Regions from separate parts of the Brevibacillus sp. FSL K6-2834 genome, predicted to be linked through region 3. Evidence: riboswitches for the same ligand, from Rfam matches in the RefSeq annotation. Region 3 holds a riboswitch; each other region holds the start of a gene.
The links. A riboswitch is a leader RNA that binds a small molecule or an ion and turns the genes downstream of it on or off. The one in region 3 is predicted to bind lysine.
Positions count from the first base shown of each region.

Region 1: another riboswitch for lysine. It lies ahead of dapD (2,3,4,5-tetrahydropyridine-2,6-dicarboxylate N-acetyltransferase); the one in region 3 lies ahead of NST96_RS26845 (transporter substrate-binding domain-containing protein).
Region 2: another riboswitch for lysine. It lies ahead of NST96_RS06630 (amino acid permease); the one in region 3 lies ahead of NST96_RS26845 (transporter substrate-binding domain-containing protein).
Region 4: another riboswitch for lysine. It lies ahead of NST96_RS08855 (aspartate kinase); the one in region 3 lies ahead of NST96_RS26845 (transporter substrate-binding domain-containing protein).

Region 1 covers NZ_CP151945.1:3,658,859-3,664,403, forward strand. The annotation lists gene NST96_RS18125 (hypothetical protein) at 1-466, opposite strand, end outside; gene NST96_RS18130 (N-acetyldiaminopimelate deacetylase) at 717-1,853, opposite strand; gene NST96_RS18135 (acetylornithine transaminase) at 1,858-3,069, opposite strand; gene dapD (2,3,4,5-tetrahydropyridine-2,6-dicarboxylate N-acetyltransferase) at 3,084-3,794, opposite strand; lysine riboswitch at 3,885-4,069, opposite strand; gene NST96_RS18145 (GNAT family protein) at 4,265-4,813, shown strand; gene NST96_RS18150 (EcsC family protein) at 4,939-5,545, opposite strand, start outside.
Region 2 covers NZ_CP151945.1:1,305,035-1,310,579, forward strand. The annotation lists gene NST96_RS06620 (Lrp/AsnC family transcriptional regulator) at 1-129, shown strand, start outside; gene NST96_RS06625 (aminotransferase) at 126-1,310, shown strand; gene NST96_RS06630 (amino acid permease) at 1,404-2,846, opposite strand; lysine riboswitch at 2,962-3,150, opposite strand; gene NST96_RS06635 (cadherin-like beta sandwich domain-containing protein) at 3,529-5,545, shown strand, end outside.
Region 3 covers NZ_CP151945.1:5,577,516-5,583,060, forward strand. The annotation lists gene NST96_RS26830 (DUF4367 domain-containing protein) at 1-720, shown strand, start outside; gene NST96_RS26835 (amino acid ABC transporter ATP-binding protein) at 975-1,715, opposite strand; gene NST96_RS26840 (amino acid ABC transporter permease) at 1,736-2,476, opposite strand; gene NST96_RS26845 (transporter substrate-binding domain-containing protein) at 2,562-3,398, opposite strand; lysine riboswitch at 3,512-3,697, opposite strand; gene NST96_RS26850 (hypothetical protein) at 3,838-4,116, opposite strand; gene NST96_RS26855 (DUF418 domain-containing protein) at 4,588-5,545, shown strand, end outside.
Region 4 covers NZ_CP151945.1:1,791,197-1,796,741, forward strand. The annotation lists gene uvrC (excinuclease ABC subunit UvrC) at 1-1,460, shown strand, start outside; lysine riboswitch at 1,555-1,742, shown strand; gene NST96_RS08855 (aspartate kinase) at 1,966-3,207, shown strand; gene NST96_RS08860 (DUF2507 domain-containing protein) at 3,389-3,835, opposite strand; gene NST96_RS08865 (succinate dehydrogenase cytochrome b558 subunit) at 4,237-4,848, shown strand; gene sdhA (succinate dehydrogenase flavoprotein subunit) at 4,867-5,545, shown strand, end outside.

The DNA of each region.
Region 1 (5,545 bases), 1.9 Mb from region 3:
AGTAGAAGCTGTTTCCGTTTTGAGTTGAGAATTTCCAGACTTTACTTTGCTCCACTTCTTTTCCATCCGGTCCAATCAATACTACTTGCATGCGCAAATCCTTTGCCGAAGGGGCTTCGTCTACTTCGACAAAGACGTTAAACGTGCGAGGGACATCCTTGTCGCTGTACCCTTTGATCGGGTTGCTGAAGACGACATTTTTATTGCGGCTTTGCTGAACTCCCTCAAGAACAAGCACATTCACATTAGGCTTGATAATTTCCATTTTGCCCGAGCGCTGATCGTACTCTGTGAATCCACCCAAGCGATTCACCAATTCTTCCATGGAAGAAGCCGTAGACCCGGGCAGATCGCTTACAATGCGCTCGCCGCTCAGAAAAATGCGCATTGCGCCTTCGCCCAAGGCCGTACTCCCTACACCTGCAACCGTCAGCACCAACAGGGCAGACAACCACCTTTTTTTCATGACTCAATCCTCCAGTATCGTTGCGCTTCAGCGCTTGTTTTCCTCAGTGTTTCTTTCCATATTCTTATACGCCCAAGCAAGCAAATAGTTGTGGTGCCCCGCGAAGTTTTTTCTGCGATATCCACAAAATCCACATCATCCACAGCTATGGCCTGCTTGGCGGGAATAGGCACGTCACATCATGTCCAAACAATAGAAAAACGACCCCCAAGAGGTCGTTTTCCTGCTTTTATCCACATGTTTTATCCGGTCATGCCTGCTGATCGGAGAGCCATGTAAAATATCGGGTCACTACGTCGATGGCGACTTCAATCGCCTGCTCATCCGGCTCGATCTTGGAGTGGTGAAGTCCATAAGGGGTATCCGCTCCCAGCCAGAACAGGAATCCGGGAATTTCGGTCAAGAAAAAGCCAAAATCCTCACCGGTCATCGCTTCCGCGCAGTGTACAAGGGTGACGTCGGGCAGATTTCCCCTCACCCAGTCCATAAACTGAAGGGTCATTTCCTCGTGATTGTACACCTGAGCATAGCCGCAGCCGTAATCGATCTCGGCCTTGCACTCGAATCCCGCTTCCACCCCTTTGACCAGGGCTTCAATCCGGTCCTTCACCCGGGTCATGGAATCGGTGGAAAACGTCCGGATCGTCCCTTCCAGTCTTGCCTTCTCCGCGATGATGTTCTGCCGCGTACCTCCCTCAATCTTCCCGACCGTAATGACAGCCGAATCCAGCGGATCAATATTGCGGGAGATGACCGACTGCAGCTGGGTCACCAGATGGCTTGCCGCGACTACCATGTCGTTTGCCTTATGCGGAAATGCCGCGTGTCCGCCTTTTCCGACCAGATCAATCATCAATTCGGATGTGTTGGCAAACAGAATGCCTGGCTTTGTCGCGATATGGCCTACGGGATACTCTGGAGCGATGTGCAGGGCAAAAATGCAATCCGGCCGCCATTCTCCAAACTCCTCGCTCTCCATCATCGGCTTGGCTCCGCCAGGTCCTTCTTCTGCAGGCTGGAAGATAAAGAGGAGATCGTCGTCAATGGGATGATGGACGAAATGCGTCAGAATGCCGAGGCCAATCGCCATGTGCATATCGTGTCCGCATGCGTGCATATACCCTTCGTGCCTGGAGCGGAATGGATAGGAGGTCTCTTCCGTGATGGGAAGCCCGTCCATGTCCGCGCGCCAGGCGATCGTTCTTTTCGGATTGCGGCCTGCCACTTTTACGAGAATGCCTGTCTTCCATGTCTTGAGCTCAAACCGCTCTGCAGGGAGCTGCTCCAGATAATCGAGCAGGTAACGCTGTGTCTTGAACTCCGCGAACCCGGGCTCGGGAATTTGATGCAGATCTCTGCGGATACGGACAAACGTCGAAACACTCACGCTGCTACGCCTCCTTTCCGGCCGCCAACTGGCTCATTTCGCGGGTGAAGGCTTCCATAAAACGATCGACATCTCCGCGGGTCAGCGTAAGCGGCGGGAGCAAACGGACAATGGTTTTTTGCGTAACATCGACCAAAATCCCCTCCTCCAGCAAATTTTGCTGAAGCCGGCTTACTTCCTCCGGTGAAACCGAGAGCGGGATTCCCACCATCATTCCCTTTCCGCGAAGCGATTGCAGCTGCTCAGGAAAGGCTGCCCGCAGATCTTCCAAACGATCCCACAGGTATTGCGTCACATCCTGCAATTGACTTTGGAACGCTGCGTCCAACAGTTCGTCCAGAACTGCATTCCCCAAGGCGGCAGAGAGCGGTGACGGCGCAAACGTGGTGCCGTGATCACCCGGCTTGAACAAGTCTTGCAGTTTTTCGCCTGCGATGACACCCCCGAGCGGAAGCCCGCCCCCTACTCCTTTGGCAAAAAGAATGAGGTCCGGTGTCACAGCAGCGTGTTGAAAAGCGAATAATTTGCCTGTCCGTCCCATTCCTGTCTGAATCTCATCCATTGCAAACAAAGTGCCTGTCGCCTGGCAGATCGCCGCCACTTCCTGCAAATAGCTTTCAGCCAGAGGGACGACACCGCCCGAGCCCAGCACCGGCTCCATCAAAACGGCAGCAGGACGGCGTTCCTCACAGACAGCGCGAAGCTGATCAATGTCTCCTGCCTTCAGCTCATAGACCGGAAAATCGGGCTGAGGAAAATCCTGATAGACGTGAGGCTGTCTGGTCAGGCGAAGAGCTCCCAATGTCCGGCCGTGAAAGCTGTTGGACAGAACCACGATGCCTGAGCGTCCCGTACCTTCGGCAGCCGTCCATTTGTGAATCAGCTTGATAGCCGCCTCGGTCGCTTCTGCTCCGGAATTGGTAAAGAAGACTTTCCCCGGGATGGTATGCTCGATCAGCCTCTGCGCCAGCTTGATCGCAGGGGGATTGAGGAAAATATTGGAGATGTGCAAAAATTGCTCCCCTTGCTCCCGCAGGGCCTGAATAATCCGCGGGTGAGAGTGGCCGAGCACGTTTACGGCAAGTCCGGTAAACAAATCGAGATATCCCTTGCCATTCGTGTCGTAGAGGTAATTTCCCTCGCCCTTGGCGATAGCGATCGGCAGTCTTTTGTACGTAGAGACGATGTATTGTTGATCAAGCGAACGCCAGTCCATGCCTACCCTCTCCCTTACAGCTGTCTCAGCTCCTGCTTGATCTCCGTCTTGGAGCGTGTCTTTTCGTCGATTTGCTTGATAATGCGTGCGGGCGTACCAGCTACTACCACATTCGGCGGAACGTCCTCGATAACGACAGCTCCTGCGGCTACAACGGAGCCTTTTCCGACGCGAACCCCTTCCAAAATGACCGCATTTGCTCCTACCACGACATCGTCTTCGATAACGACCGGAGACGCAGATGGCGGTTCGATCACGCCGGCAATGACAGCACCTGCGCCGATGTGGCAATTTTTCCCGATCGTTCCGCGTCCGCCGACGACGACGTTCATGTCGATCATGGTGCCTTCTCCGATGACGGCTCCGATGTTGATGGAAGCTCCCATCATGATGACGGCGTTGTTGCCGATGCTCACCTGGTCGCGAATGATTGCGCCTGGCTCAATGCGTGCCTGAATGTTTTTTGTATCCAAAAGCGGAATCGCAGAGTTGCGGCGGTCGCTCTCCACTACATAATCCGCGATTTTATCCGCATGCTGCTCCAGAACAGGCTGGATTTCCTTCCACTCCCCGAAAACGACTCCCGTGCCGCCGTTCAAAAAGGCTTTTGCGCTGGGACCGAAGTCGATGCCGTCCAAATCCCCTTTGAGGTATACCTTTACAGGCGTTTTCTTTTCGCTTTTTTGAATAAACGAGATAATTTCATTGGCATCCATCATGTTCACAGTACTTCTCCTCCACTTTTCTTGAAATGAATGTAGAAAAAGCAATGAGTGCAAACGCTATACTCATTGCTTTTTGATACCGGACAAGCAAACGTAAATAGCGCTCCATAAGAGAAACTTCTCCTATGACAGGATGATCATTATTCACGAGCACCCCAGCCCTGCCGCCAATGGGGATGCGGCCAGAACTTCGGCGCTTTGGCCTTTTCTCCTCTTCCCTTTCCCCATTCCTGATGAAAAGAAGTACTCATCCGCAGCGCGCCTCTATTTAGAAGGCAATATGCAATTGTTCAGCTTTACTTACCCTGTACTGTACCAAATTCCGTACCCGGTGGCAACTGTTGAATCGAGAGTGGGCCGCTCCTGCTGGACGGCATTGTCAGCGACTCCCTTTTCCCTCTTTTCAACAGTCCTGATTCATGCTAAACTTTCCATCCACCCTATATGTGAATAGGAGGCTGAACCTGAAGATGTTTGCACCTTCTGCGTTTCTTGTTCGTCCCTTGTCTGCAAGCGATGCCCCTGCCCTGGCCTCTTTGCGGCAACAAAACCACCAATTTCTGCAGCCTTTTGAACCCATCCGCCCCGCTTCTTTTTACACAATTGAAGCGCAGTACCAGCAGTTGGAGGAGGCAGAGCGAAGCTTTCGCGAAGGGACAGGCTATTCGTTCGGCATTTTCGTCGGCCCTGATCAAACCCTCGTCGGCCGCGTCAACCTCTCCAATATCGTGCGCGGAGCCTGGCAAAACGCTACACTCGGCTATTTCCTCGATCAATCTCATAACGGCAAAGGAATAATGACCAGAGCAGTAGGAGAAGTCATCCGATTTGCGTTTACCGAAGCAAAGCTTCACCGGGTTCAAGCTGCGGTCATGCCGCGCAATACAGGCTCGATCAAGGTTCTTGCGAAAAACCGATTTCGCGAAGAAGGACTGTCGCTTCGCTATTTGCAAATCAACGGTAAATGGGAGGATCACCTGATCTTTGCCATTACCGCCGAGGAGCTGGAGACGACGTAGGAGCGGCAGCATCACTTAATCTGGACGGTTGCAATTCAGAAAATCGGTTCAATAATTCGGTTCGGCGTTTGGCTGGGCAATTTGTTCGGCCGATTCGGCCATTTGGGCTTTTGTTCACACTACAGCTACGCCTCCGTGCCAAGCCGCTCGAGAATCCTTCTCTTGCGATACAGCATCATGCCCGTCTCCGCCACGTCACGGACAGACGAGCGATTCAGATAAGCGCCGAAGAGCATTCCCGCGACCGGTACGATCTGAAACAGCTTTTTCCACCCGAAATTTTCCGTGTAGGTCACCACTACCTCTCGCCAGCCCTGAAGCTGAGAGAGTACATCCCGCTCTTTGGAAGGATTGTCGAAAGAAGACAGCTCCTCCAGGATCGCCTGCTTTCCTACAATATCCGAGGAAGCGAACTGCAGACATTTGACAATAAACAGCCGCTCCCGCTTGTCCTGCGGATCATAGCCGTAGCAAATCGCCATCTCCTGCAGTACCTTTAGCGAGGTGCCCAGCAGCAGAGGAATGTCGATTGCAAGCGTAAAGATGCCGCCAAAGCCTGTGGTGGCTCCTTGTACGGCTGCAAAGGTGGCACGCGACTCGCTCAGCTCTGCGGCGATTTTATCCATTTGCGCGAGTGGACGCTGATTGATCGGAAGCGTTTCTAGCGACTGCTCGTCCTTCCTCGGGAACGCTTCCTGAAAGCGGGTGTGGATATCCTGCTCACGTACCAGG
Region 2 (5,545 bases), 1.4 Mb from region 3:
TCGCAGAAGCTGGCGACGATGGATTCGGTCGTATCGACAGCGACGCACTTTATTTTGAAAAGATACAAGCATGACGGCATCCAGTTTGAGGACCGGGATGAGGACCGCAGGATGGTGGTCACCCCATGAGTCAGCACACTGTGTTACGAAACCGCCTGTCGCAAACTGTTGCTTCGCTCAAGCCGTCCGGCATCCGCCGCTTCTTTGATCTGGCGGCTTCGATGGAGGGCGTCATCTCGCTCGGCGTAGGGGAGCCGGACTTTGTCACTCCTTGGCGTGTCCGGGAAGCATGCATCTCATCGCTGGAGCGGGGCTATACGGCCTACACGTCCAATGCCGGGCTGTTGGAGCTCAGAAAAGAAATTCACAAATACCTGGAGGAGCGCTTCTTTGTTTCGTATCATCCGGAGACAGAAATGCTGATCACTGTCGGGGCCAGTGAAGCGATTGACATCGCGCTGCGCGCCATCATCGACCCGGGCGACGAGGTGCTGGTGGTCGAGCCCTGCTACGTATCATACGAGCCGGTTATCCGGCTGGCTGGCGGGGAGCCTGTCTTCCTGCGGACGAACGCTGAGCAGCAATTCAAGCTGACGCCGGAGGAGCTGGAAGCCCACATCAGCCCGCGGACCAAAGCGATTATCTTCTGCTACCCGAACAACCCGACGGGCAGCACGATGACTGCCGAGGAGTGGAGCAAGCTGCTTCCGGTGATTGAAAAGCACGATCTGCTGGTCATCTCCGACGAGATTTACGCCGAGCTGACCTATGGAAGAATGCACGACAGCATCGCGGCTCTGCCGGGGATGAAGGACCGGACGATCTTGATTTCCGGCTTTTCCAAGGCATTTGCGATGACGGGATGGCGGCTCGGCTATGTCTGCGCTTCTCCCGACCTGCTTGCGGGGATGCTGAAAATCCATCAGTACACGATGCTGTGCGCGCCGGTAATGGCTCAAATGGCTGCCTTGGAAGCGCTGCGTCACGGACAGGCAGACATGGAGCGGATGGTGGAGAGCTACCGTCAGCGCCGCAATTTCGTCGTTCAAGGGTTTCAGGACATCGGCCTGGCCTGCCATGAGCCGGAGGGAGCCTTCTACGCGTTTCCTTCCATTCGCTCTACGGGCCTGGAGGCAGCCGAATTTGCCGAACGCCTGCTGATGGAGGAAAAGGTGGCAGTGGTGCCGGGTGATGTGTTTGGCGACTGCGGCAAGGGCCATATTCGCTGCTCCTATGCGACTTCGCTGGAACAGCTGCAAAAGGCGCTGGAGCGGATGGGACGTTTTGTCCAAAAGGTTTCTGCCAAATAAGATTGGCGTGCATGGAAAAAGGCCGGGAGCTGATCCCGGCCTTGCCTGTTGGATGGTGAGCACATCATTGCAGGAGAGCAGGAGAGCCGCCGCTTATGATTGCTCGTTGGTCAAATCCACTTTGTGCAGCGGAACGACCTTGGTTTTTTTCGTGTATTTGTAGCCCAGCCAGACGAGGATGAAGAGCGGCAGGCCGATGTACGATACAAGTGCGCCGCCCCAGTCGATCGTCTCGCCGGTAAAGGCGGTGTAGTTTTGGCCAAGCACGACGATGAGGCAGATGATGAAGGCGAGGATCGGTCCAAACGGGAACCATTTCGCCCGGTAAGGCAGCTGCTTCAGATCGTAGCCTTGTGCCAGATACGCCTTGCGGAAGCGGTAGTGGCTCACCGCAATCCCGAGCCAGGCGATAAAGCCGGACATCCCGGAAGCATTCAAGAGCCAGACGTAGACGGTGCCATCCCCGAACAGCGAGGACAGAAAGGCAAACATCCCGATAAGCGTTGTCAGCAGGAGGGCGTTGGTCGGCACGCCGCGGCTGTTCACTTTGGCAAAAAGCTTGGGAGCTCTTCCTTCTTTGGCGAGAACATACAGCATCCGCGTAGACGCGTACATCCCGGAGTTGCCCGCCGAGAGGACGGATGTCAAAATGACGGCGTTCATGACAGAAGCGGCAAAGGCAAACCCCGCTTTTTCAAACACCAGCGTGAACGGGCTGACTGCAATGTCCGTAATGTCGCTGTTTATGAGATTCGGATTGTCGTACGGGATCAGCATCCCGATGACGAAGATCGCAAAAATATAGAACAGCAGGATGCGCCAAAAGATTTGCTTGATGGCTTTCGGAATGTTGCGGGCCGGGTCCTCGCTCTCGCCTGCGGCAATCCCGACCAGCTCGGTTCCCTGGAAGGAAAAGCCGGCGATCATGAAGACGCCGAGCATCGCCATAAAGCCGCCGCTGAACGGCGCATCTCCCTTGGTAAAGTTGTGGAAGCCGACTGCTTCGCCGCCCATAATGCCAAAAATCATCAATACGCCGACGATGATAAAGATGATGACCGTACTTACTTTGATCAAGGAAAACCAATATTCGGATTCGCCGTATCCTTTTACTGATAACATATTTAAGCCAAACATAAGGACGAGGAAAAGCGCGCTCCAGAGAATGGACGGCGTGTCCGGGAACCAGTATTTCATGATGAGCGCACCGGCTGAAAGCTCGACGGCAATCGTGATCGCCCAGTTGTACCAGTAATTCCATCCGAGCGCGAAGCCGAGGGACGGATCGACAAATTTGGACGCATAAGTGCTGAAGGAGCCGGATACCGGCATGAACGCCGCCATCTCACCGAGGCTCGTCATCAGGAAAAAGACCATCAGGCTGATCGCTATATAGGCAACCAAAGCACCGCCCGGACCGGCAGAGTGAATGGAGCCGCCGCTCGCCAGGAAAAGTCCGGTACCGATCGATCCGCCGATGGCGATCATCGTCAAGTGACGGGCTTTCAATCCGCGTTGCAATTGATTGGAAGACATAAAATAAAAACACGACCTTTCTCTTGATTTGCGGGAAGGAAGGCCGGAAATAAAAATACCACCACAAGCCAAAAACGGCAAAAGGGCGGTATGATCCAATCCCCACCAAGCCTTCACGGAAGATAGCACACCACGCTTGCTCGGCTGGCAAACGTGACAGTTCTGTCCCTTGTCGGGTACAGCCCCAGCCTGTGTGTACAGAGAATACACGGCAGACTTCGGCAGCTTTTCCTTCTTCTGGAGTCATCAATCTTCTCTGGATCTCGTACAGAATAATATAAAAGCCGCGACCTCTATCCTCATCGTGTCTGATGAGGATAATTGCTATGAGATTATGTTATGGTTCAAGTATATGGGTTTTTCCTTTAAAATCAAGTGTGATTTTGTGGCAGTGAGGTCCGGGACATCGCGACGGTCTATTATTTTTGGTTTATCGAAGCTGGAGAAGGGTACGAAGGAAAAGAGGGCCATGCTCTGACAGTATGAAGATTATGGTGTGGATATGACAGCTAATGGGATCGCAGGCTGCAAAAAAATGTGTAACAGATGCTACAAAAACCATCTAGTCATCTGAGTCTTTATTCATGGTAAAATAGTACCATAATTAGGAATGTTAGATGTCTTCCCTTCAAAGACACTGCATAGCTCGAACGCAAATAAAGGAAAGAGGTGAGCCGTTTTCATGAAGCGGAGTCTGCATCGACTGTTTTTGATGTGCCTCGCATTTCTGATCTGCTTTACCGGTTTTTCGCTGGAATGGACAAGCAGTCCTGCTATGGCTGCGTCGGCGGTAAATCGCACGAACGATCCGTTAAACGGGGATTGGTCCAAGCCGTATGCCGTAAAGTACGATACGACAGAGGCCGATCTGATGGTCCGGGTCGGGGATATCGACAATCTGGGCGGAGGCTGGCCGAACGGCTACGATCCATTTTCGGGAAAAAGCACAGGGGCCCCATATCCGAAAGTAACTCACCAGCCGACCGATCCGGCAGGAACGGACCAGCTGATGGTGATCAGCTCCTTTCAATATCCGGATTTGCGGAACCCCAAAAATGATGCCAATGATCATGTGGCGGACGGCTATACCCGAAACAATTACAGCAAGACAGCCAATCCGGTCGTTCCCATCAAGGTAACCTTTGACACGAAAAACACCCCGATCGAAGGGGCCATTCTCCAGATGTTCATCAATGACTATCAGCCGCGGAAGTATCCGGGGCGGGTCAAATATACAGCCGAGCTGAACGGCGTCCGGGCGCCGTTTCTGGAGAACGTTATCAACTCGCTCAACCAGCATGGGCCGATCGGAAAGCTGATCAGCGTCCAAATTCCGGATGAATACCTGCCGCTCTTGAAGGACGGAAGCCTGACCATCCTTCTCGATGACAAGACGACGCGAAATCCGTACGGAGACGGCGCAGCCATCGATTTTGTCAAGCTGCTGATCAATCTCGGAGAGTACAAGCACACCGGTACGATCAAAGGCAAGGTTACGGATTCGGGCTCGCCTCCCAAGCCGCTCGCGGGTGCTGTCGTATCTGCCGGGGGAATTGTTTCGGCAGTGACGAATGCGAAAGGCGAGTACATCCTCCAGGATGTCCCCGCAGGTCTGGTCTCTGTGGAAGCGGCCAAGGACGGGTACATCCCGCAGCTCAAGCTGATTGAAAACTTTGAGGCAGGAGACACCGCTATACTGGACTTTCAGCTCGCCCCGCAGCCAAGCGACAACGCCTACCTGCAAAATCTGACGGTAAAAGGGGAGACACTGGTCCCGCTTGAGCCCGGCTTTGACAGGTCGCAAGGCAGCTATGACGTTCATTTGAACAGCCATGTCCAAACTGTTGCGATCACCCCCACGCTCGAAGACAGCAGGGCGAGCATGACCGTAAACGGAGAGGGTCATCAGAGCGGCACCCCCAAGGTGATCCCGGTCAAGCCGGGTGCGACCAAGGTCACGATCGTCGTCACGGCGCAGGACGGAAAGACGAAACGCACATACGAGGTGACGGTCCATACGCCGCTCACATCGGTGGACCTCGCCCGTTCCCTGTCCGAATCGGCGATCAAGCTGGGGGAAACGAGTGTAATCCGCTACACGGTCACGCCCAAGTCCTTTTCGGCTGAAGGATTGGCCGACAAACCCGCCGGCAGAGCAACGGGGATTCGTCCGTTCTTTTTGCTGAATCAGCCGTTTGTCTACGGAAAAGTCTATGACATCGGTTATGAACTGGACAAAGTGAAGGTGAACGGAAAGGGGAATTCGAACAACGGCGGACTTGCTTTGGGTGGAAGAGGAAAAAGCCATTTTCTCAGTGTGATGAGATCGGGCTATAGCGGCGAAGTGTCTGTCAACCAACAGCTCACTGCGGAACCGAGCGCAAAGCAGGATGACATTTTGGACACGCTGAAAGATTTGATCCGCTCGGGAGTCAAGGAAATCACCATTCCCCTGGTAGACGAAAGCCAGCTCGCCGATATGCTGAAGGGCCGCGATTCGGTCACGGTCAACGCCTTTGCCACTTTTGGGTTGTCTGTAGTCAACAACAGGGTAATCGCTAATTTTGCGGGCTATGGTCCGTTGCCGGAGACATTCGCCGTCACGGACGTTACGCTGACCGAGCCGTTCCCTGCGGAGGTGCCAATCGAGAGCATCGATAAGTCGTGGAGCAAGCGAAGCGACAATGGGACGCTGACGC
Region 3 (5,545 bases):
GAAAAAACCAAACATGTCGCGAGTTCTTTTTTCAGTCAAACAGGATTGCCGTTCTATCTGGAAATGTGGAAAGGCGATATCGCCGCAGAAAGCAAAGGCTTGACCAGGATTGCAACCAAGAAGGGACCAGCTTACCAAGGAGCGCAAAAGGACGCGCACGGCGATGTACATGTGTTGATCTGGGAAGAGGAGAACGGAATCCTTTATCGTTTAACCAGCAAGCTTTCGCCCGAGGAATTGGTCAAAATCGCCGAGTCTGTGGAAAAAGGCAATAAAGTAAACGTCATTGAGGATTCGGACGAGGAGCAAGTACTGGTACATGAGCTAGATACCGCCAAAGCCTCGGAACTGTTTGGCGCGGCTGTCAAATTGCCTGCCTATCTACCCGGCAACGTGAAAAAAGAGTCCGTCAAAATTAGCGCCAACATCTACAAAGGCAGCTCGACCATCACGATTTACGATGGGGCAGCCGGAATAACAGGAAGCTACTTCTCTCTGGTGCACGAAAAGAGAGCTCTCTCGAAAGAGGATACTGCAGACATGAAGCCTATTCAACTGCTCCAGGGAACTGCCTTCGTCGGAACGGCACCTCTGTCAAGCTTTATGCATCCTGAATTAAAACAGCTCCCGGTATTGGTATGGGAAAAAGACGGCGTGGTGTATAGCCTGAAAGCGAACGCCCCCATTGATGAGTTAAAGAAGATGGCCGAGTCGCTGTAAACTTGCCTCCTGGTCTTGTGCGTAATCAATGTCCCCGGAGAATGGGCGCGATAAGTGTTTTCTTTACATGAACTTGCCAAATGTGATAACAAATACGAAAAGCCAGGCTCCCTCACCGGAGGAACCTGGCTTTTGGCGTAAAAACTGCCTTCACTGCGTTCTTTTTATAATGATGCGCGTGCAGGAGACGCTCACCGCTCAGCAACGTATCAGACACTCTGGAACGTATCAACATTCCGAAACGTATCAGACACTCAGGAGCTGCGCAACGTCCGCTTCAAGAATTCTCTCGTCCGCTCTTGAGTCGGATGGTTGAAAATTTGCTCGGGACTTCCTTCCTCTGCGATGACTCCCTTGTCCATAAAGACCACGCGATCGGAGACTTCCTTTGCGAACTCCATTTCATGCGTGACGATCAACATCGTCAGACCGGATTCGGCAAGCTGCTTCATCACCTTCAGCACCTCGCCCACCATTTCCGGGTCAAGCGCCGATGTCGGTTCATCGAACAGCATCACATCCGGCTCCATGGAAAGAGCCCGCGCAATGGCCACGCGCTGCTTTTGCCCGCCCGACAATTGATTCGGCCTGGCGTTCACATACTTGTCCATCCCGACAATTTTGAGATACTTCATCGCGACTTTTTCAGCTTCATCCTTGGATCGCTTTAACACCTTTACTTGCCCGACCACGCAATTGCTCAGCACATTGTGATTATTGAACAGGTTAAACTGCTGGAATACCATGCCCAGCTTTCGGCGGTAGGTGAAAATGTCGTGCTTCTCGTCTAAAATGTTTTCACCCTTATACATAATTTCCCCGCCGCTCGGCTTTTCCAATAGATTGATGCATCGAAGCAGCGTTGATTTGCCCGATCCGGAGGAACCGATAATCGTGACGACTTCTCCTTTTTTGACCGAAAAATCGATGTCCTTTAATACCTCGTGACTGCCAAAGTATTTGTTGACGTGTTTAATTTCTATGATGGCCTCCATATGCTCGCCTCCTTCCTCGATTATTTCTTGCCTTCTACCTGCACGGGATTCGCCATTACGGCGTAATTGTCCGGGCCTTCCAGCTTTCTTTCGAAATAGCGCAAAATTTTCGTGACGATCAGGGTCATGATGAAATACATCACACACGCAACAAAAAAGGACTCGAAATATCTGAAGTTATTCCCGGCAATCGATTTGGTCGTGAAATACAATTCGGTGACCGAAATGACATTGAGTACGGAAGTATCCTTGATATTGATGACAAACTGGTTCCCCGTTGCCGGCAGGATATTGCGAATCACTTGCGGCAGCACGACATTCATCATCGTTTGAACGTGATTCATCCCAATCGCATGGGCTGCTTCAAACTGTCCCTTGTCAATCGAAATAATCCCGCCGCGAACAATCTCGGCCATGTACGCTCCCGTATTAATCGACACGACGAAGACGGCGGCCAGAATCCGGTCCATATCAACCCCGAATGCCAAGGCGGAACCGTAGTAGATGACCATCGCCTGCACAATCATCGGTGTTCCCCGGAAAAATTCGATATACGTAGCTAGAATGGCATTGACTGCTTTCAAAATCGCCCTTTTGGCTCCCCGCTCCGGAACGGGGATCGTCCGGATAAGCCCGATCAATAGGCCAATGATGGCTCCCAAAATCGTTCCGAGCAAAGCGATGAATAGGGTCATTCCCGCTCCGCGAAGGAACATGGGCCAGTTTTCGGAAATGATTTTTACAATCCACTCGAAGCTCATCGTTCTCCTCCGTTCATGCAGGGAAGCTCCCCTGCCCTATGCGCATAAAACCGACTGCATGGAGATGCAGCCGGTTCGCAAGCGATTATTGTGCTGCTGGTTGATTTTTGATGGCTGTATCCATGATCCTGGTACGCTCTTCCTCCGAAATGCCGGATAAAATCTCATTGATTTTTTTCGTCCATTCACTGTCTTTTTTCACGCCGACAGCGATGGCCGTATCATCTTCCGAGGTCGTAAATCCATCCGTAAACTCGACCATGGCAAAGTTCGGGTTGGCCGTGGAGGCACTGACGGCTTCCGGACGCTCAGAGACGTAACCGTCAATCATTCCGGATTCAAGCGCTACGCGCATCGCCGGGAAGTTGTCCATCGCAGGCTCCTGAACGACGCCCTCGATTTGATTGATCACGGAATAGTGGAATGTATTCAATTGGGCAGTCACTTTTGCCCCTTTGAAATCCTGGATCGAAGTAGCGTTCTCGTATTTTCCGCCTTTTTTCACGACCATGACCAAATTGGATTTATAGTAGTTGTCCGAGAAATCGATCGTTTGTTTGCGCTCTGCAGTTGGAGACATCCCTGCAATGATCGCATCGATTTTGCCGGAGGTTAATGCAGGAACAAGGCCATCCCACTCCGTTTTCACGATGACCAATTTTTTGCCCAGGCCATCCGCAATCTTTTTCGCAATTTCTACATCGTATCCGCCTGCGTACTCCGCATTGCCGTCGATTTTCACAGCACCGTTGGAATCGTCCATTTGGGTCCAGTTGAACGGAGCGTATCCCGCTTCCATCCCTACCTTGAATGTTCCCTCATCGGTTGAGGCAGATTGCGAGCTGCCTCCGCCTGTCCCACATCCTGCGAGCAAAAGTACAGCGGATAGAAACATAGCTATGAATGATGACTGTTTTTTCATGGTTCATTTTCTCCTTTGGCTTCTGGTTTTTTGGCTGAAAAAATGCAAAAAGCGACCTGAGATAGACTCAGGTCGCACTACAAACATAGTTGCCCAAATACCTCTCTTTTCCCAGATGAGATAGCACAACTCAATAAATCGGGTCATTTATTGAGACAGTCCTGCAGCTCTTAACTGCAGACCCAGCAATGCAATACCGAGAAATATTGCAAGCTTCGGCGACATTTCCTTCTCCCTGGCATCAACGCTTTCTCGAACTCCGCCAAGGACTGTTAAATATCGCAACCTCTACCTCACTGTTTTAAGTGAGGTCCATATTCAATTATGTTTTTGAGTTTACAATGTTATGTTAATTCTGTCAACCTGGGTCTTTTCTCCAAATGATGCTGGCAGACTATTTTTTGCGTTCCTGTATGCGCAAAAAGACTTATTCCTCTCATCAATGTATGGGGGCGAGGCTCTCCATGAATGTTTTCCGCTCTTCTTCGTTGCTGTTTGACTGCAGATGATAATAGCGAAGCTCGTTGTATTTCGTCTGACTGTCCAAGTCTTGTTTCGGCAGAAATACTGCTTCCCACACACCTTGTTTGTTTAACGAATTATCCATATCGACCACATAATTGCCGACTATCTCAAACCGATCATCGGATTTCTGACTGTTGCCTTTATTTGCGTACCACTCGATCATCGGATGGTAGTCGTATGTTGATTTCTTCATTTGCAGAAGTTCAATGTACGTATCGCTGTTTACGTACGAGATTAAGAGAGACCCTTCATTTAGATCCAAGAGCGTTTTTTGTTCAGTATAACCATCCGGCAGAGACTCCGGTAAGAATACTTGAAAGCTCAGTTTTTTTATTTTATCAATGCTTACAGTAGAGCTCGCACAAGCAGCCAGCAGGAAACAGACGACGAACGGTACCAATCTCCTTATAAACATAGCATCACCCGTATTTTATCATTTGTTACTTACCATAGCGGGGACTCCCATCCTCTTCCTGTCCCTTGGAAAACAGCCTTGAGCCAATTCCACCAGCTGAGGCCGACCAGCAAACGGCTTGATTTGATTGCTTGTTACAAACTTTATGACACGAGTCATAAACATCTCTTTACAGGTGTGAATGTTCCCTCGCTCTTTTCATGGCTACACTAAGACTACATGAAATTCATACGCAAAAGGGTGAGGGATATGGAACAACGCAAAGAAAGAATCCGTCTTCTTGATATTCTGCGAGGCTTTGCAATCCTCGGGACGTTAGGGACAAACATATGGATTTTCGCCCATTTGGGGGATCTTACCTACCTTACGACATATGATTATTCTGGGTGGTGGGCAAAAGACGATCTCATCAGGATGATCGTGTTATTTCTCGTCAACGGGAAGCTGCTGGGATTGTTGACAATCATGTTTGGAGTAGGACTTGAGCTAAAATATCAGCAAGCCATTCGCAAAGGGAACGCTTGGCCTGGAATCTATATTTGGGTATCCTCGCTATTATTCCTGGAAGGCTTGCTGCATTTTACCCTGGTCATGGAGTATGACATCTTAATGAGCTATGGCATAACTGCAATGATCGTCGCCTACATCGTCAAAGGCGGCGACCGCTTGATATCCATAACGATGAAAGTGCTTGGAAGCCTGCATGCAACTGCCATCCTGGGGATCCTGGTGATTAGTCTGATTGATGCCAATATGACACTGCGCGGTTCTGACGAAGTCATCGCTCTTTATAGAGACGGCTCTTGGCTGCAGCAAGTCCATTATCGCCTGTCTCATTTCGTCCCGCTTAGATTGGAAGCGATCTTCACGATTCCCATGAATGTCTTTTTATTTTTGCTTGGTGTTCGCTTCATGCGTGCGGGGGTCTTTTCTCAAGATGAGAACGGCAAAAAACAGCGCGACAAGCTTTTCAAACTGGGAATGTTTATCGGCTTGCCTTTAAACCTGTTGATTTTTATCCCTGGAGGCGTTTTTGATCTCCCTGTTCGCTATTTATTCGCGCCCCTTCTTTCCGTAGGGTATTTGGCGATTATTGGAAGAATGATACAATATACGAAGTTGAATTGGCTTTGGGGCCTTCTTGAAAATGCCGGAAAAATGTCTTTAAGCTGCTATGTCATGCAAAATATCATTTGTTCCATTCTTT
Region 4 (5,545 bases), 1.9 Mb from region 3:
ACGAAGCGCAGCCGCGGCTGGAGATTACCCGCAAAGTGCTGAAGGACAAGGCACGTTACTTCGGTCCGTACGCGAACGCGGGCGCGGCTTCCGAGGTGAAAAAGCTGCTGGATCGACTCTACCCGCTGCGCAAGTGCAAAACGATGCCGAAGCAGGTCTGTCTCTACTACCATTTGGGACAATGTCTGGCGCCTTGTGTGTACGAGGTAGAGGCGGCGGAGAATCAGCGGCTGGTCGAGGAGATTGCCCGTTTTCTCGACGGCGGCCACGAGGAAATGAAAAAGCAGTTGACGGAGAAAATGCAGCAGGCGGCGGAGAATATGGAGTTTGAACGGGCCAAGGAGTACCGTGACCAGATCCGCAGCATCGAGGCGGTCATGGAGAAGCAAAAGGTGACCTTCACCGATACGGTCGACCGCGACATCATCGGATTTTCTGTAGAGAAAGGCTGGATGTGCGTCCAGGTTTTCTATATGAGGCAAGGCAAAATGATTGAGCGGGATACGACCTCTTTTCCTTACTACGGCGGCGAAAAAGAGGATTTCATGTCCTACGTCAGCCAGTTTTACTTTGACAAGCAGAATGCCCTCCCCCGGGAAATCCTGCTGCCGGAGGAAAGCGATCCGGAGCTGCTCGCCGAGTGGCTGGGCGTGAAGGTGCATGCGCCGAAGCGCGGCAAAAAGCGGGAGCTGGTGCAGATGGCCAGCGAGAATGCCCGCATTGCCCTGCAGGAGAAATTTGCGCTCATGTCCAAGGACGATGCCCGGACGATTCAGGCTGTGCACAATCTGGGCCATATTCTCGGGATCGGAACCCCGCACCGGATCGAAGCGTTTGACAACTCCAACATTCAGGGGACAGAGCCGGTCTCTGCGATGGTCGTGTTTACAGATGGACGCCCGGACAAAAAAGAGTACCGGAAATTCAAGATCAAAAGCGTCGAGGGGCCGGATGATTACGGCTCGATGCGCGAGGTAGTCCGGCGCCGGTACACGCGCCTGCTGAAGGAAAACCAGACGCTGCCCGACCTGATCGTAATTGACGGAGGCAAAGGACAGATCAGCGCTGCGATAGATGTGCTGGAAAATGAATTGGGGCTCTACATCCCGGTATGCGGTCTGGCCAAGGATGAAAAGCACAAGACTGCCCAGCTCCTCTACGGGAATCCGCCCGAGCCGGTCGAGCTGAAGCGGGACAGCTATGAGTTTTACCTGCTCCAGCGCGTGCAGGATGAGGTCCACCGATTTGCGATTACGTTTCACCGGCAGGCCCGGACAAAGACGATGCTCTCTTCCCAGTTGGACGACATTCCCGGCATCGGCGAAAAACGGCGCAAGCTTCTGTTCCAGCATTTTGGTTCGCTGAAAAAGATGAAAGAGGCGACTGTCGAGGATTTCAGGCAGCTCGGGATTGGCGACAAGCTGGCCCGGGAGATTATCGCCCATCTCAGGAAGATGTGAGCTGAGAAATTGTTCAAAATAATATTTGAACCGGTGCCTTTTGCGTGATATAATCCCTTTCAAACAGAATATGTAACCTCACTTCCCTTTATTGGAGTGAGGTAGAGGCGCGAAAACCATGAGTACCACCCTGAGATCGGGATCGTTGACGGGTAGCGGAAAGGGGGATTCGCCGAAGTACGGAGGGAAGACCCGCTTCCTTGCGTGCTGGGCCTGTGTTGAACAAATACAGGACTGTCATCTGAGCAATACCCCATTGCCGGATGGAGAGCTATCTCACGAGTCTGCTGCGTGTAGATGACAGGGGCTGTACTGTCATGCTTTGTGCCAGCGGCTTGCGTGGTCCAGGGAAGGAGGAACCGATATTGTCTATTACGTAGGCAACGGCAGGTATTTTCCTTGTCGTTGCCTTTTTTGATAAGGAAAAGACTCATGCAACGTTTCGTTTCGACAGAGAATATCCATAGAGACATTGGTCTATTCAAGGAAAAGGGAGAGAAGCCGCATGGGGTTGATCGTGCAGAAATACGGAGGGACCTCCGTTGGTAGCATTGAACGCATTTTTCGAGTAGCAGACCGGATTATTGAATATAAAAAAGCGGGCCATGATATGGTCATTGTCGTATCCGCGATGGGCAAGTCGACAGATGTGCTGGTGGATATGGCCAAACAAATTTCCGCCTACCCTTCGGAGCGCGAGATGGATATGCTCTTGGCGACAGGTGAACAGGTCTCCATCGCACTTTTGTCCATGGCTCTGCATCAGCGCGGCTATGACGCCATTTCTCTCACCGGCTGGCAGGCTGGTGTCACAACAGAAGCGATCCACAGCAAAGCGCGGATCACGGAAATCAAAACCGAGCGGATTCAAAAGGAACTGGCCCGGGGACGTGTCGTCATTGTGGCAGGGTTTCAAGGGGTCAGTGCCGAAGGAGAAATAACCACATTGGGACGAGGCGGTTCCGATACTTCTGCCGTAGCGCTTGCAGCCGGCCTGAATGCCGACAGATGCGAGATCTTTACGGATGTGGCCGGCGTGTATACGGCCGATCCGCGGGTCGTTCCGTCCGCGCAAAAGCTGGACAGTATCTCATATGACGAAATGCTGGAGCTGGCCAATCTGGGGGCCGGTGTTCTTCACCCGCGCTCTGTGGAAGCGGCCAAAACATACAAAGTGCGGCTCGTCGTCCGATCCAGTTTTACGGCTGAAGAAGGTACGTACGTAGAGGAGGTTGCCAATATGGAAACAGGAAGAGTAGTAAGCGGCGTGGCACATGATGAAGATGTGGCAAAACTGACGGTCGTGGGCATGCCTGCGCGAGTGGGAACCCTGTCCCGCCTCTTCAATACGCTGGCTGACAACCAGGTAAACGTAGACATCATTATCCAAAGCTCCTATGATGCGGACGTGACGAACATCTCGTTCACGGTGGCTGCCAGCGACCTGCCAAAAGCGCTGGAAACCCTCTCCTCCAATCAGGCAGAGCTTGGCTTTGAAAAAGTCGATCATGAAGAGGGCCTGACCAAGGTATCGATCGTCGGTGCCGGCATGGTGAACAATCCGGGGGTTGCCGCCGAGATGTTCCGCGTCTTGGCCGAGCAGGACATCACGATCAAAATGGTATCCACCTCCGACATCAAGGTTTCTTGCGTGATTCCCGCAGAACTTACGGAACTGGCAGTTCGCAGCTTGCATACGGCCTACGGCTTGGACGTAAGCGAAGAAGCCGTGGTGCACAGTTTGTAAGCACAACCACATACAAGAGTCGCCTCCCCCCTTTTCGTTGAAGAGGGGGGTTAAATATGACCGTCTGGCTGTTCATTGCAGCGAGGCGCATTTGATTCCTTTTTCCTGTTTCTTCTATATAAATATAGGGAAGCTGATCCGGGACTTTTGTTCAGGTGATGGCACCAGAAGAATCACGCATTCAAACAGCCAAAGAGATCAAGACGCTCCCCTTCTCGGCCAGCTCCATTCGCACCTCCGGCTCCCTGCCCTGCCACCTGTTGACGGCTCCGGCAATGATTCCGCATTCCAGGGCCAGAGAGCGCAAAATTCGTTCAGGCGGCATGTATGAAAAAATCGTGTGCGTCAATCGATATCGATAATGACGCTCTCCCTCCTCCAGGACATCCAGCTTGCCGAGGCCCAGCCTGATAAAAGGCATGACGAGGCCCGCTGCGGACTGGATCGGAATCTGACGGCCAATGTCTTTTCCCAGCCAGTGGAGAATGGCTTGCTCGCTTTCTCCCAAAAGAGTGCTTGTCAGTTTTTCGCGAAGCAGATGATAGCCCAGGTAGGGCATGTGAATGCGTTCGATGTCGGTAATGACACGGGAGGGGAGCAGTGCCCCGAGTTGTTCCTGTTCTTTCACCGGGATGCCTCCTTTTCTAGCACAGGCGGCCGGTGCTTGTCCCTTTTTGCAAAGGTTTTGCACCGAGGCCTGCGAGAGAATGCGGTCTGGTTTGTTACTTGATATAGTAGTATGAGAAAGAGAAGCGGGATATGACAGATTCATAGAAAATAGCAAATTTTTTTAGTCCATTCTAAAAATAGAATTAGTCTATTCATTGTCTTGACGCTCTATAAAGACAGGAGTACAATTGGTTTTGGTCAACGTTTTGCCCAACTTTTTTCCGTATTCCGACACAATTTGCCACGCCCAGGGAGAAAGTCGCCCTTCGATTATGTGTAACCATGGTGGCAATGGGTTAGGATAGTGGAGAAAAGCTCTATGAAAAGGACGCGACATATAATTGAAAGGGGGACCACTGTATGGCGAAAGGCCATAGCTTTTTGAGTCACAGGCTTCACTCATTACTCGGTTTGTTCCCAGTCGGGCTGTTTCTCTTGTTCCACTTGACAGCGAACTATCAGGCAACCCGAGGACCGGAAGCGTTCAATGAGGTCGTAGGATTGATTGAACATGTTCCGTTTTTGATTGTCTTGGAATTTGTCTTTATCTACATTCCCATCCTGTTCCACGCTGTGTATGGGATCTACATTGCTTTCCAAGCAAAGCACAACGTCGGCAGCTTCAGTCAATTCCGGAACCAGATGTTCCTGTGGCAGCGCCTGACAGGTATTATCACGCTCATCTTTATCGCATGGCACGTATTTGAGACACGTATTCCAAAAGCGATGGGTGCCGAAGTCAACTATGACATGATGGCCAATATCCTGAGCAGTCCTGTAATGATCATTTTCTACGCAATCGGGATTCTCAGCACCGTGTTCCACTTTTCCAACGGTATCTGGTCTTTCCTCGTTCACTGGGGAATCACTGTCGGCCCGCGTTCCCAACGCATTGCCACTTACGTAACCATGGGTATTTTCGTTATCGTTTCGTTCATCGGCTTAAGCGCGATGGCAGCGTTCATTCAATAGGGATAGGGGGACTCATACATGGCAAAAGGTAAACTGATCATTGTCGGTGGTGGCTTGGCCGGCTTGATGGCTACCATTAAAGCAGCAGAAAAAGGCGTTCCCGTCGAGTTGTTCTCCCTGGTTCCGGTAAAGCGATCCCACTCCGTATGTGCGCAGGGCGGTATCAACGGTGCCGTTAATACAAAAGGGGAAGGCGACTCCACCTGGGAACACTTTGACGACACCGTATACGGGGGAGACTTCCTGGCCAACCAGCCGCCTGTAAAAGCAATGTGTGACGCCGCTCCCGGCATCATCTACATGCTGGACCGGATGGGCGTCATGTTCAACCGTACACCAGAAGGACTTCTGGACTTCCGCCGTTTCGGGGGAACCAAGCATCACCGTACCGCTTTTGCTGGTGCGACTACCGGTCAGCAGCTCCTGTACGCTCTGGACGAGCAAGTTCGCCGTTTTGAAGCGGAAGGTCTTGTGACCAAGTACGAATATTGGGATTTCCTCGGTGTCGTGTTGGACGAGAAAGGCACCTGTAAGGGGATTACGGCACAAAACCTGCGCTCTGCAGAAATTCGCTCTTTCCGCGCAGATGCCGTCATTATGGCTACCGGTGGACCTGGTATCATCTTCGGTAAATCCACCAACTCCATCATCAATACGGGTACAGCAGCGTCTGCGGCTTATCAGCAGGGCGTCATTT